2 linked regions of the Leucothrix mucor DSM 2157 genome follow. The protein of the gene in region 1 interacts with the protein of each later gene in a pairwise test. Links are inferred from orthologs where the notes say so. Each region holds a gene or a part of one and is shown on either strand. Other genes may lie near its edges.

Region 1 (6,211 bases):
TATTCCACTACTGATTAATATTGTCGTGTTTACTGGCGCGATCTGGCTGGCTTACGGGCAATTTCAGTCGATGATGGATGCCATGCTGAATTGGTTGCCCTCTTGGTTATCATGGCTGCAGTGGATTATTCTGCCATTTTTTGCGCTACTGACGTTGCTGATTATTTACTATACCTTCAGCATTGTGGCCAACCTCATTGCCTCGCCTTTTAATGCCTTGCTGGCGGAGCGAGTTGAAATGAAACTCAATGGCCGACCAATGCCTGATGATTCCGGAATTGCGGCGCTAATGAAAAATATTGGTAAAACGCTCGGCAGCGAAGTTAAAAAGATATTCTATATGCTGAAATGGATGCCAGTGTTACTGCTGATTACCGTTATTCCCGGATTAAATCTGATCGCGCCTTTAGCGTGGCTGATTTATGGCGCATGGATGTACTCGCTGCAATACACCGACTTCCCGATGGGCAACCATAATATGTTTGTTAAGGAAGAGTTGGCAGTGTTGCGCAAGAATCGTGGCCACGCTTTAGGCTTTGGTGCGGCGACCACCGCAATTACAGTGATTCCGGTTTTAAACTTTCTAGCCATGCCAGTGGCCGTGTGTGGGGCCACCAGCATGTGGGTTAAGCAGCTATCACGCTAAGGTCCGAATGCGGGAGTAGAGCCGTTCCAGCTGCTGCCGCTTTCGCATTAATGCTCTAAGCTTGCGGGGTGTGAAGTACCAGAGCAACACGCCGAGTGTCACCAGTACGCCAGCACACACCAATACAATATTTTGTACGTTCAGATTAATTGGCCAATCCAGCCCAAACTGACCCGCAATAAAGCTGATGCCATAACTAACCGCTAAGGCTAGCAGTGAAACCACCGCGGCAAAAATCAACCACTGACCACCTTGGTGCACTGTCGATGCGCACTCCTGATGTTCCTCAATAGTTTCGATAAACTGCTGCTTACGAGCGTTTAAGGCGCGCATCACATATTGGCGGCGTTGCTTTTCAATCAGCGCACAACTGCGCGCAGTATCGATCAACAGCAAGTTAGGGAGTTGCATTAACAGTTGGTGTTGCTTGTGTCGCAATGCCTGCACACTATTTTTACGGCCCAGTTCCTGATCAAGATTAAGCAATCCGATCGGGTCATTTTCCCAACGCTCACTCAACGACTGCTCAATGGTTTGAATATGGCGCTGCCGACGTTGATTAAACAGCAGTTGGAATGATGGGTTACGCGTTAAATCTGGCTCGCTGCGGGCAAAAGCCTCGTAATGCGGAGCTTTACTTAACAGTGTGTGTAGTTGCCTTAATCCCTGAGTGGTTCGGGCTGTCCGGGATAGCAGGCAAATGTATTCATAGTGCAATTGCACACAATAGCCACTGCAGCATTCCCGTGCTGATTCAATGGCTAGTAGCGCTTGCTCAAAATTGCCACGGCGATAACGAGTATTGGCTAGGTGACGATAAACAAATGAGGCAAACTGAGGATTCACGCCCTGACTTTGCAAGGCGGCGATATTGAAATGTCTTTCAGCCATCGGTAGTGAGCGTTGCAACATATGCAGCCAGCCTAACTGAAAGTGGCTGAGGTAGTCATTTGGATTTTGGTGCAGGGCGCGCTTTAGCTCTGGAATTTGCTTGGGCATTGCCAGTAATCCAGCGACAGGCAACTGTTTCTGTCGACCACGAATACCTTTCATCAGTTGCTGGTTTAATTCATCCAGCGCGGTATCGGCATCGGCTTGCCAGGCGGTGTTGGTTTTATGCAATTTATAACTGTGCATTAGCTGATGAGAAAGCCCATGCTTTAAGCTGCGTGCTATCGCATCATCAGTCAGTCGGTAGAATAGTGAAAAGTATTCAATATTCAACAATTGAAATGCGCTGGATTGACCGTCGGGAAGTAATACCACGTCCGGTACCATCGCATTCACGGTTGGCGAAGTGTGAGTGGTTTGCATAATTTGTTAGCCCTGATCTTGTCCTCAAGACATTAATAGAATTAATCACTTAACACCTCCGATAAGCGGTTCAACGTAGCGTCTTTCAGGATAAAAGGGGTTGGCTGATTAAGTGCTGATCAGTGTGCTAATTTAAATGGCGGATATTATTTATTGCACACGTTTAAAATCCGCTCAAATAGTGTTTCATTAGCTCATAGCCCGTCGCATTCATTTATACTGCACGACACGATCACAACAGTGAGGGCTCAATGCAGTCGAAACTAATCCAGCACCAAACGCAATTACGGGATTGTAAAGCCTGTCCTGAGATGATTGGGCCGGTTATTACAGGTACGCCGGTGGTGTCTCGGGTGATGCTGATTGGTCAGGCACCGGGAGACCGGGAAGGGGATATTGGCCGTCCCTTTGCGTGGACCGCTGGGAAAACCTTGTTTAAGTGGTTTGCCAGTCAGGGAATTGATGAAGAGCGGTTTCGTGAGTCGGTGTATATCGCCTCGGTTTGTCGCTGCTTTCCGGGCAAAAAGCCAAAAGGTGGTGATCGGGTGCCTAATCCACAAGAAATCGCGCAATGCAGCGAGTGGATGTCACAAGAATTTAAAATTTTGAAACCTCGACTAATTATTTTGGTCGGAAAATTGGCAATCTCTCAGTTTTTACCGCTTGAGCGCTTAACCGATGTGATTGGTCTGCGTTTTGAGCGTGAAATTGAGGGAGAGCAATGTACATTGATTCCACTGCCACACCCTTCAGGTGCCTCAACATGGCACCGTAAAGAGCCAGGAATCAGTTTGTTGAACGAGGCGCTAAATCGACTTGGAGAAGATCCCGAGTGGCAGGCTTTAAAGTAAATCACATCAAGCATTGCCTGAAAAACACTAGGCGCTTACAATTGCCGCCTTTGACTTTTTGAATTTAGCCCATATAGTTGAAAATCAGGTGATCCCTGAGTAACTAATAGACGGAGTAATACATGCCTTGGAACGAACCGGGTGGGAATAAGGATAAAGATCCGTGGAGCAATAAGCGTCCACGTGGCGGATCTTCATCTGACGGTATTGAAGATGCTATTCAGAAAATGAATGAAAAGCTAGGAAAGCTATTTGGCGGTAATTCATCTGGCAAGGGTGGCGACAGTGAGCCTTCCGGAGATGGCCCTGGAGTCAGCAAAAATGTGGTGATTGGCTTAGCCGCAATCGCATTCATTGCGTGGATGGCGACTGGTTTCTATACCGTAGATTCTGCACAACGAGGCGTAGAGTTGCGTTTTGGCCAGTACAAGCAAACCACCATGCCGGGACTACACTGGCGCCTGCCATACCCAATTGACACAGTTGAGCTAGTGGATGTGGATCGTAGCCGTACGGCTCGCGATGCAACCAATAGCACACACATGCTGACCAAGGATGAGAACATCATCTCTATCGCAGTGAACGTGCAATACCGCATCAAGAACCCTGAAGATTACCTGTTTAACGTATACCTGCCTGACTATGAGAGCAATCAGTCATTGGCTACTGTGTATAACGTAATGCGTAGCGCGGTTCGTGAAGTGGTAGGTCGTACTACGATGGATTCCATCATCGGTGCCGATCGTGAAAAAATGGCTCCGGAAATTCTGGCCATTATGCAGCGTGTACTGGATGACTACAAAACGGGTATCGACGTGATGAAAGTCAACGTGACTGATGCTGAAGCGCCATCTCAGGTTAAAGACGCCTTTGATGATGCGATTCGAGCCCGAGAAGATCAAAACCGTTATAAAAACCAAGCTGAAACTTACGCGAAGCAAGTAGTGCCAAATGCACGTGGTAAAGCCGCGCGTATTATTGAAGATGCGACTGCGACCCGTAGTCAGGCAATCTCAAAGGCGCAAGGTGAGGCCTCACGTTTCGAGCAGTTAGCAACAGAGTATGCTAAGGCTCCGGACGTGACTCGTGAGCGTTTGTATCTGGAAACCATGGAAGAAGTGCTGCAGAACAGCTCCAAGGTGATGATCGATTCTTCGTCAGGCAATAACATGTTGTACCTGCCGTTAGATAAGATGCAATCTGGTGCTGCGTCGTCTAGCTCAAACAGCGACAGCGCAAATGCGGGTGCAGCCGTGGCTAGTGCCCTAAGTAATGCTGCGGATCGTGCTAAAAATACAGGTGTTGATACCTCATCGCTCCGTGAATCAACCCGAGGAGTTCGTCAATGAAAAACCCTATCGTAATTGCTATCTTGGCATTGATAGTGCTCATTGCCAGTTCCGCCTATGTTGTTGATCAGCGTCAAACCGCTATCGTATTGCGCTTTGGTAAAATCGTTGAAGAAAGCATTGAGCCGGGTCTTAACTTTAAGATTCCATTCTTAGATCGCATTGAGCGTTTCTCTTCTCAAATCTTATCGCTGGATGCTCAGCCTGAAAGCTTTTTGACGAATGAGAAAAAGTACGTTCAGGTAGACTTCTTCGTGAAGTGGCGCATTTCTGAGCCGGGCAAATTCTACCGTTCGACTGGTGGTGATTTGAACCGTGCCGAGAATCGTCTGGAAAGCATCATGCGCGACGGTCTGCGAAATGAGTTCTCTAAGCGTACCATTCAGGAAGCGATTTCTGGTGAGCGTGATGAGATCATGGAAGGCCTGCAAACTAAGTCCAATGAAGCCGCTAATCAGTTAGGGGTTAACATTGTGGATGTACGCGTTAGCCGGATTGACTTCACCGAATCTGTTAGTGAGTCGGTATTTAACCGGATGCGTTCTGAGCGTGAGCGTGTAGCACAGGATTTCCGTGCCCGTGGTCGTGAAGAAGCTGAGCGTATTAAAGCAGCAGCGGATCGTGACTCTGTAATAATCGAAGCAGATGCGTATAGCGCAGCTGAGAAGATTCGCGGTCAGGGTGATGCTAAAGCGGCTCAGATTTATGCAGAAGCGTACACCAAAAATGCTGAGTTCTATTCTTTCCACCGTAGTCTGGCGGCGTATCGTAAAGCGATGGGTCAATCAGGTGATGTGATGGTATTGGAGCCGGATTCTGAATTCTTCCGCTACTTCAAGAATAAATCCCAGTAAAATCAATGTGAGGGCAGTTAGCAAGTGAATATCAATTGGAATGACTTGCTGACTGCTATAGCATTGGTGCTTATCATCGAGGGGCTGCTTCCGTTTGCAGCCCCTTCTAAATTAAAAGAAGTGTATCAGTCGATGTTAGAAATGCCGGACAAGTCTTTACGAGTGCTTGGGTTTGGCAGTATGGTTGCAGGGCTGTTCCTTCTTTTTTTGGTTTAATGCCACACGAGAACCGTTTGACATGAAATATTGGTTACTTCCGGATGGAATTAACGAGTCACTGCCGCCCGAGGCAGAAGCCCTCGAAGCTATGCGCCGTGAGTTACTGGATCTTTATCGCAGCTGGGGTTACCGGTTTGTGATGCCACCCATGGTGGAGTATCTGGAATCCCTAAGCATTGCGATGGGCTCACAACTGGATCTGCAGACCTTTAAAATCACCGATCAGACCAATGGTCGTATGATGGGCCTCCGCGCAGATATCACCCCTCAAGTTTCCCGAATTGATTCACACCGTATGCAAATGGCACCTGGCCAGCCTAACCGCTTGTGCTATGTCGGCACCGTATTGCGGACGCACAGTGAACAAGCCGGTGGCTCACGTTCGCCGATTCAAGTCGGTGCTGAGTTATTCGGTCATGCAGGCATGGAAAGTGACTATGAAGTCATTAGCCTGATGTTGGATACGCTGCAATTAACCGGCCGTAAAAATATCGTACTGGACTTAGGTCATGTGGGTATTTTACGAGGACTGGCTGCAGAAGTTGGGCTTAACGCTCAGCAGCAAGATATTTATTTAGACCAGCTGGCGCGTAAATCCTTACCGGAAATTGATGCATGGTTGGTTGAATGTGGATTTGATAAAACAGCCTGCGCCATGTTGCGTGCGCTGCCAAATCTGCATGGCGATGTGAACGTACTGGATGAAGCCTTAGCGCAGCTAAGTGGAGGCGGCAAAGAAGTACTGGCAGCGCTGGAATACCTACAGCAATTAGTGGCACGTTTGCAGGCTGCTTACCCAGCGCTGACCGTGAACGTAGACCTTGCAGAAATGCGCGGTTACACCTACCACACTGGCATTGTGTATGCTGCGTACATTCCGGGCTTTGGCCGTGAGATTGCGCGTGGTGGCCGTTACGATGGCATTGGTGAGAACTTTGGTAGCGCACGTCCGGCAACCGGCTTTAGTACCAACCTGCG
Region 2 (6,343 bases), 510 kb from region 1 along the record:
GATTTGGTTTCTCTTTTTGAAGTCTCCGGACTTGGAGCTTAAGTCACTAACCGACCGTTTCTTAGGAGGCTCTGAGCAACCCACTATGATCATCGAGTCACCGAGTAACTCCGGCACTGAGACCAATGCTGCATCATCAAAGCAAGCTCAAGACGAAATTCAGCAAGCCAGATTAAAGCAGATGCGAGAGCAAGAGGAGCTAGCAGCAGAGCGTAACCGGCTTGAGCAGCTGCGACTGGAGCTTGAAGCCGAAAAACAACGAGCGGATTCACTGCAAGGTGCATTACCCGTCATAAGTAACAAAGCCGAAGAGGCCGTTGAAACCTCAACAATTACTATCACATCTGAGACAAAAGTAGAAAGTGCACCGGAACCCGAACCAACCATCGTTCCAAATGCTGCCAGAGAAATTCCACCAGTGCCAATTGATACTAATGATATGAAGTCTCAGATGGACATAATTATAGAACAACTCAATCAGGGGAATCCGGCAAAACAACAATAGGCACGGATACATTCCTCCCAAGCAGGAATCCATTCGTAGCAAACTAGCCCATTGAGTTCTGGATGGTGTTAACATATCGGGTTGACGTTTTAATCGAGTAAATACTCGAACTCTGAAGCGAAGACAGTATAATGTTCCGCTGAAAAACGAATAACGATACTCCAATACAAGGAATTAATAATGGCCAAAGGCATTAATAAAGTCATCCTGGTAGGCAATCTGGGTACTGACCCAGAAGTCAAATACATGCCAAGTGGTGGTGCAGTCACTAACTTCAGTCTGGCCACGACCGATAGCTGGAAAGATAAAACCTCTGGCGAGCGTGTCGACAAGACAGAATGGCATCGGGTAGTGTTCTTCAATCGTCTGGCTGAGATTGCGGGTGAATACCTGAAAAAGGGTTCACAAGTTTATATCGAAGGAAGCTTGAGAACTCGCAAATGGCAAGATCAAGGTGGACAAGATCGTTACACCACTGAGATTGTTGGCTCTGAGATGCAAATGCTGGGTAGCCGCAGTGGCGGCAATAGTGAATTTGATCAGTCTCAATCACGCCCTGCGCCACAGAAAAGCCGCCCTCAGCAGTCTGCGCCTCAAAACCAGTCACGCCAAGCGCCACCGCCAGCACAAAACTTTGATGATTTTGATGATGATATCCCGTTCTAAACAGCACTTGGGATACACCTGAAAGAATTAGTAGCCGTGTATACGCACCTGCAGAGCCTTTATATATAGGGGCTCTGCGTTGTCGTTGAATCATTCATGAATCGCAACACATTTAGGATTTTACGCTATGTCCCACAAATCCAATCCTGTTATTGCTAAAAAAGGGCCTTACGTTGTTGAGCTTGAAGCCGGCAAAACCTATTACTGGTGTTCTTGTGGTCGATCCGAGAAGCAACCATTTTGTGATGGCTCTCACGCTAATACTGATTTCACACCATTAAAGTTCACGGCCGAAGAAAGCAAGAAGTACGGGCTCTGTGGTTGTAAATATACAAAGCATGCACCTTTCTGCGACCGCGAGCACAGCAAGTTAGACTAAATTGCGAAAAATTGATGGCTTGTCTTTGTTTTCACGATAAAACAATGCCACATTACCAATACGCTGGACCAGCATGGCTTTATGCTGCTCCGCCAATGATTGAATCAGCTCATCGCGCTGCTCCCGATCACCGAGATTAATCTTTAGCTTAATTAGCTGATGATAATCCAGTGCGATTTCAATTTCGTTGTTAATACTCTCTTTCATACCGTGTTGCCCAACGGTAACGACCGGGCTTAAAGTATGACCGAAAGACTTGAGTTGTTTGATCTGTTTAGTATTCATTTCCATCCCTGAATTGTATGACGTTATGGCTAGAAGCAAAAGCAGTACTCGCTGGTTAAAAGAGCATTTTGATGATGAATTTGTAAAACTCTCCCAAAAAGAGGGATATCGCTCGCGTGCGGTCTACAAACTCAAAGAAATTCAGGAGAAGGATCGCCTGATACGCCCCGGCATGAAGGTGGTTGACCTTGGAGCAGCTCCAGGCGGTTGGAGCCAATATGCAGCCCAAATCATCGGGACTAATGGCCGAGTTGTCGCCAGCGATATCCTACCCATTGACCCGCTACCTTTTGTCGAGTTTATACAGGGTGATTTTACCGAACAGAGTATTCTCGATGAAATTCTGCTTTTGATGGGAAATGATAAAGCCGATGTTGTAATTTCAGATATGGCCCCCAACTTAAGTGGGAATGATGCAATTGATCAACCCGGCTCGGTTTACTTATGTGAGCTGGCTTTGGATATGGCAAGGCAGATTTTGGCACCAAATGGTTCCATGGTCGTTAAGCTGTTTCAGGGTGAAGGCTCTGATCAATACATACAGGATGTAAAACGTAGCTTCAAACAAGTGAAAATACGCAAACCCAAGGCATCACGAGCCAGAAGTCGTGAGGTCTACGTGGTTGCTTTGCAGTATTTTTCTACAACACACTAAGTCTGAAGCAATTAACAGCAATCATGGTAGAATGATTGTTAACGAGATGCATAAAAGACGGCTGAATAGAGGATTCTTTCTTGAGCGAATTAAACAAAAATATTCTGATGTGGGTGGTAATCGCCTTGGTTCTGGTTGGAGTTTTCAGTAAATTTCAAGAACCTACAACATCATCTGCTAACATTCCTTATTCGGCGTTCTTGGAGCGTGTCAATAATAAGGAGATCCGCAACGTTGAGATACGTGGTCAGTCTATTACTGGACAAACAAGTAATAGCGAGACGTTTTCGACTTATGCGCCGATCAATGACCCCAAAATGTATGATGAATTATTGCGTAATAACGTGCTGGTCAAAGTTGATCCGCCAGAAGGACGCAATATCCTTGTCGACATCCTGATCAATACAATTCCATTCCTGATTATTGTCGGACTGTGGATTTACATTATGCGTCAGATGCAAGGCGGCGGCGGTAAAGGCGGCCCGATGTCATTTGGTAAGAGCAAGGCTCGCATGATGACTGAAGATCAGGTGAAAGTGACATTTGCTGATGTCGCTGGCTGTGAAGAAGCTAAAGACGAAGTATTCGAACTGGTTGAGTTCTTACGTGATCCGGGCAAATTCCAAAAGCTAGGTGGAAAAATTCCACGCGGTGTTCTACTTGCTGGCTCGCCAGGTACGGGTAAAACATTGCTGGCTAAAGCAATCGCTGGCGAAGCTAAAGTACCGTTTTTCAGTATTTCAGGTTCTGACTTTGTTGAAATGTTTGTCGGTGTGGGTGCTTCCCGTGTTCGCGACATGTTTGAGCAAGCTAAGAAACATGCGCCTTGCATTATCTTCATCGATGAGATCGACGCTGTTGGTCGTAAGCGCGGTGCAGGTGTTGGCGGCGGTCATGACGAGCGTGAGCAAACACTGAACCAGTTACTGGTCGAAATGGATGGTTTTGAAGGCACAGAAGGCGTAATCGTGATAGCTGCGACTAACCGCCCTGATGTACTTGACCCAGCTCTGTTGCGTCCTGGTCGTTTTGACCGTCAGGTTGTTGTACCTCTGCCAGATGTTCGTGGCCGTGAGCAAATCCTGAAAGTGCATATGCGTAAAGTGCCTATCGGCAACGATGTTAAGCCTGCTCTTTTGGCTCGAGGTACACCGGGGTTCTCTGGTGCTGACTTAGCTAACCTAGTTAACGAAGCCGCCTTGTTCGCAGCCCGTGTGAATAAGCGCACTGTGAACATGGAAGAGTTTGAGAAAGCGAAAGATAAAATCATGATGGGCGCAGAACGCAAGTCCATGGTGATGAACGATAAAGAAAAACGTAACACTGCTTATCATGAAGCGGGACACGCGATTATCGGCTTGAAAGTGCCAGATCATGACCCTGTTTATAAGGTAACGATCATTCCTCGTGGGCGCGCTCTTGGTGTAACAATGTTCCTTCCTGAGGAAGATCGCTACAGCCATAGCAAGCAGTCTCTGGAAAGTCAGATCTCTACTTTATTCGGTGGCCGTCTTGCTGAAGAAATAATCTTCGGCAAAGAAAGTGTAACGACTGGTGCATCCAATGACATTGAGCGCGCAACTGAGATCGCTCGTAACATGGTTACTAAATGGGGACTATCTGAGAAGCTAGGCCCGTTGGCTTACAGTGAAGAAGAAGGTGAGGTGTTCTTAGGACGCGCCACAACTTCACATAAGCAAATGTCTGATGAAACAGCTAAGTCTATCGATCAGGAAGTTAGAACGTTTATTGATCGCAACTATGATCGTGCCGAGACTATTTTGCGCGAGAATATTGATGTATTGCATCTGATGGCTGAAGCACTGATTAAGTACGAGACCATTGATCGCGGTCAGATCGATGAAATCATGCAAGGCAAGAAGCCAACACCTCCAGCTGATTGGAATGATGATGATCACTCCGGTAAAGATGATGGAGATAGTGGTGAGACTGCCACGTCAGAAGATCCAGAAGCTAAAGATGATGAGGTCGTGAACGCTAAGCCAGCGAGCTCTCACTAGGCACTAGTTAACAATCTAATTTTACGATCGTAGAGCGCGACAGGAGCAAACCTCCTCGTCGCGTTTTTTTATGTGTGATTATCGGGAAATATAGACCTTATATACTATTTACACTGATTATTAATTAGTTAATGGCTAACAATTGCCTATATAAGATAATTTTGATACAAACACCCTTATATTTAGTAGATTATTTAGGCTAATAAAAATAAACAAAGGAATTTGTGATGGAAAAGAAATACTTCGGTACTGATGGCATTCGCGGCGAGATCGGAACCTACCCAATGACCCCCGACTTTGCACTTAAACTAGGATGGGCTGCCGGAAAAGTTCTGGCTACAAAAAAGAACCCACTGGTTGTTATCGGTAAAGATACCCGTATTTCTGGCTACATGCTTGAGTCTGCGCTTGAGGCAGGGTTAGTAGCCGCTGGTGTTAGCATTCGATTACTAGGGCCAATGCCAACCCCTGGCGTTGCTTATCTAACCAGAACCTTCCGTGCATCTGCAGGCATTGTTGTGAGTGCATCTCACAACCCTTATCAGGATAACGGTGTTAAGTTTTTCTCTTCAGCAGGCATGAAGCTGGATGACGAAACCGAGCTGGCAATAGAGCGCTATTTAGAAGAAGACCTTGTTACCGTAAAGTCTGACAAACTAGGCAAAGTCGTACGTGTTGATGATGCAGCAGGCCGCTACATTGAATTTTGTAAGCGTGCCTTGCCTAATGAAACATCATTAGAAGGTTTAAAGATAGTTGTCGACTGCGCAAATGGTGCAACCTATCATGTTACGCCGCACGTATTATCAGAGCTTGGAGCGGAGATTATTACTGTAGCAAATTCACCTAACGGCTTGAACATTAATGAAGAGTGCGGTGCTACCTCACTCGATATGCTGTCCAAGCAAGTCCTATTACACAACGCCGACCTAGGCGTTGCGCTAGATGGTGATGGCGACCGCTTAATGCTGGTTGACCACACGGGTGCAACGGTTGATGGTGATGAGATTCTAGCCATCATTGCTAAACACCGCCTGAGTACAGATAGTGCTGGCCAAGATATTGTTGGCACATTGATGAGTAACCTTGGCCTTGAGCACGCAGTCCAAGAGATGGGACTTAACTTCCACCGCGCCAATGTTGGCGACCGCTACGTTATCGAACAAATGATCAAAACCGGCGGTGTACTCGGTGGTGAGTCTTCTGGCCATATTATTGTTCGGGACCGCATCGAAACGGGTGATGGCACGATTGCAGCATTGCAAGTATTACAAGCTATTGTAGAAAGTGGGCGTTCTTTGCACGACCTCAAGCAAGTCATGACCAAATACCCTCAAACATTGGTCAATGTTGAGTTAAGTGGTGTTATTGATATTGCGAATAACGCAGCTATCCAGAAAGCTGTCGCTAATGTCGAAGATCAGCTGGCTCATCGTGGACGAGTGCTATTACGCGCGTCTGGCACACAACCACTCATTCGAGTAATGGTAGAAGGCCAAGATGAGACCGAAACAACAATGCTGGCACATAGCATTGCAGAAGTGGTTAAGCAGCAATCTGGCGGCTGATGCCCTAGCTCTGGAGCCTGCCTCTACCGGAAGGTTATCTTCCACTGCCGACAGATAGCTACACAATAAGTAAAGAGCCCAATATTACGCCTAAAGCAATTACCGCTTTAGGCGTAATGCGTTTAACACCACTAACAATGAACTCAGCGACATTCCAATCGCAGCCATCCACGGTGCCAACAGGCCCAGTGTAGCCATTGGCATTGCCAGCAAGTTATACAAAATTGCCCAAGCAAAGTTTTCTCGGATGATAACTCGTGTTCG

The links.
Region 2: the proteins of hflK (region 1) and ftsH interact in binary tests that used the Escherichia coli proteins (3 or more experiments, as listed by UniProt). The link is inferred for Leucothrix mucor DSM 2157 from one-to-one orthologs.

Annotation. Positions count from the first base shown.
Region 1 is NZ_ATTE01000001.1:2,588,196-2,594,406, reverse strand. What follows is about bases 2,247-5,046. They hold hflK (FtsH protease activity modulator HflK), read left to right. Parts: upstream 2,247-2,933; coding sequence 2,934-4,160; downstream 4,161-5,046. Other genes in these bases: LEUMU_RS0111585 (DUF2065 domain-containing protein), read left to right, coding at 5,039-5,046; hflC (protease modulator HflC), read left to right, coding at 4,157-5,014; LEUMU_RS0111600 (uracil-DNA glycosylase family protein), read left to right, coding at 2,247-2,811. In the rest of the region: sulfate transporter CysZ, read left to right, coding at 1-646; LEUMU_RS0111605 (tetratricopeptide repeat protein), read right to left, coding at 638-1,960; more of LEUMU_RS0111600, read left to right, coding at 2,212-2,246; more of LEUMU_RS0111585, read left to right, coding at 5,047-5,230; LEUMU_RS0111580 (ATP phosphoribosyltransferase regulatory subunit), read left to right, coding at 5,253-6,211.
Region 2 is NZ_ATTE01000001.1:3,100,711-3,107,053, forward strand. What follows is about bases 2,109-5,040. They hold ftsH (ATP-dependent zinc metalloprotease FtsH), read left to right. Parts: upstream 2,109-2,570; coding sequence 2,571-4,511; downstream 4,512-5,040. Other genes in these bases: rlmE (23S rRNA (uridine(2552)-2'-O)-methyltransferase RlmE), read left to right, coding at 2,109-2,490; glmM (phosphoglucosamine mutase), read left to right, coding at 4,739-5,040. Outside these bases: LEUMU_RS0114020 (hypothetical protein), read left to right, coding at 1-505; ssb (single-stranded DNA-binding protein), read left to right, coding at 686-1,171; LEUMU_RS0114030 (CDGSH iron-sulfur domain-containing protein), read left to right, coding at 1,299-1,550; LEUMU_RS0114035 (YhbY family RNA-binding protein), read right to left, coding at 1,542-1,835; more of rlmE, read left to right, coding at 1,861-2,108; more of glmM, read left to right, coding at 5,041-6,079; LEUMU_RS0114055 (heavy metal translocating P-type ATPase), read right to left, coding at 6,179-6,343. UniProt on the Escherichia coli protein: Acts as a processive, ATP-dependent zinc metallopeptidase for both cytoplasmic and membrane proteins. Plays a role in the quality control of integral membrane proteins.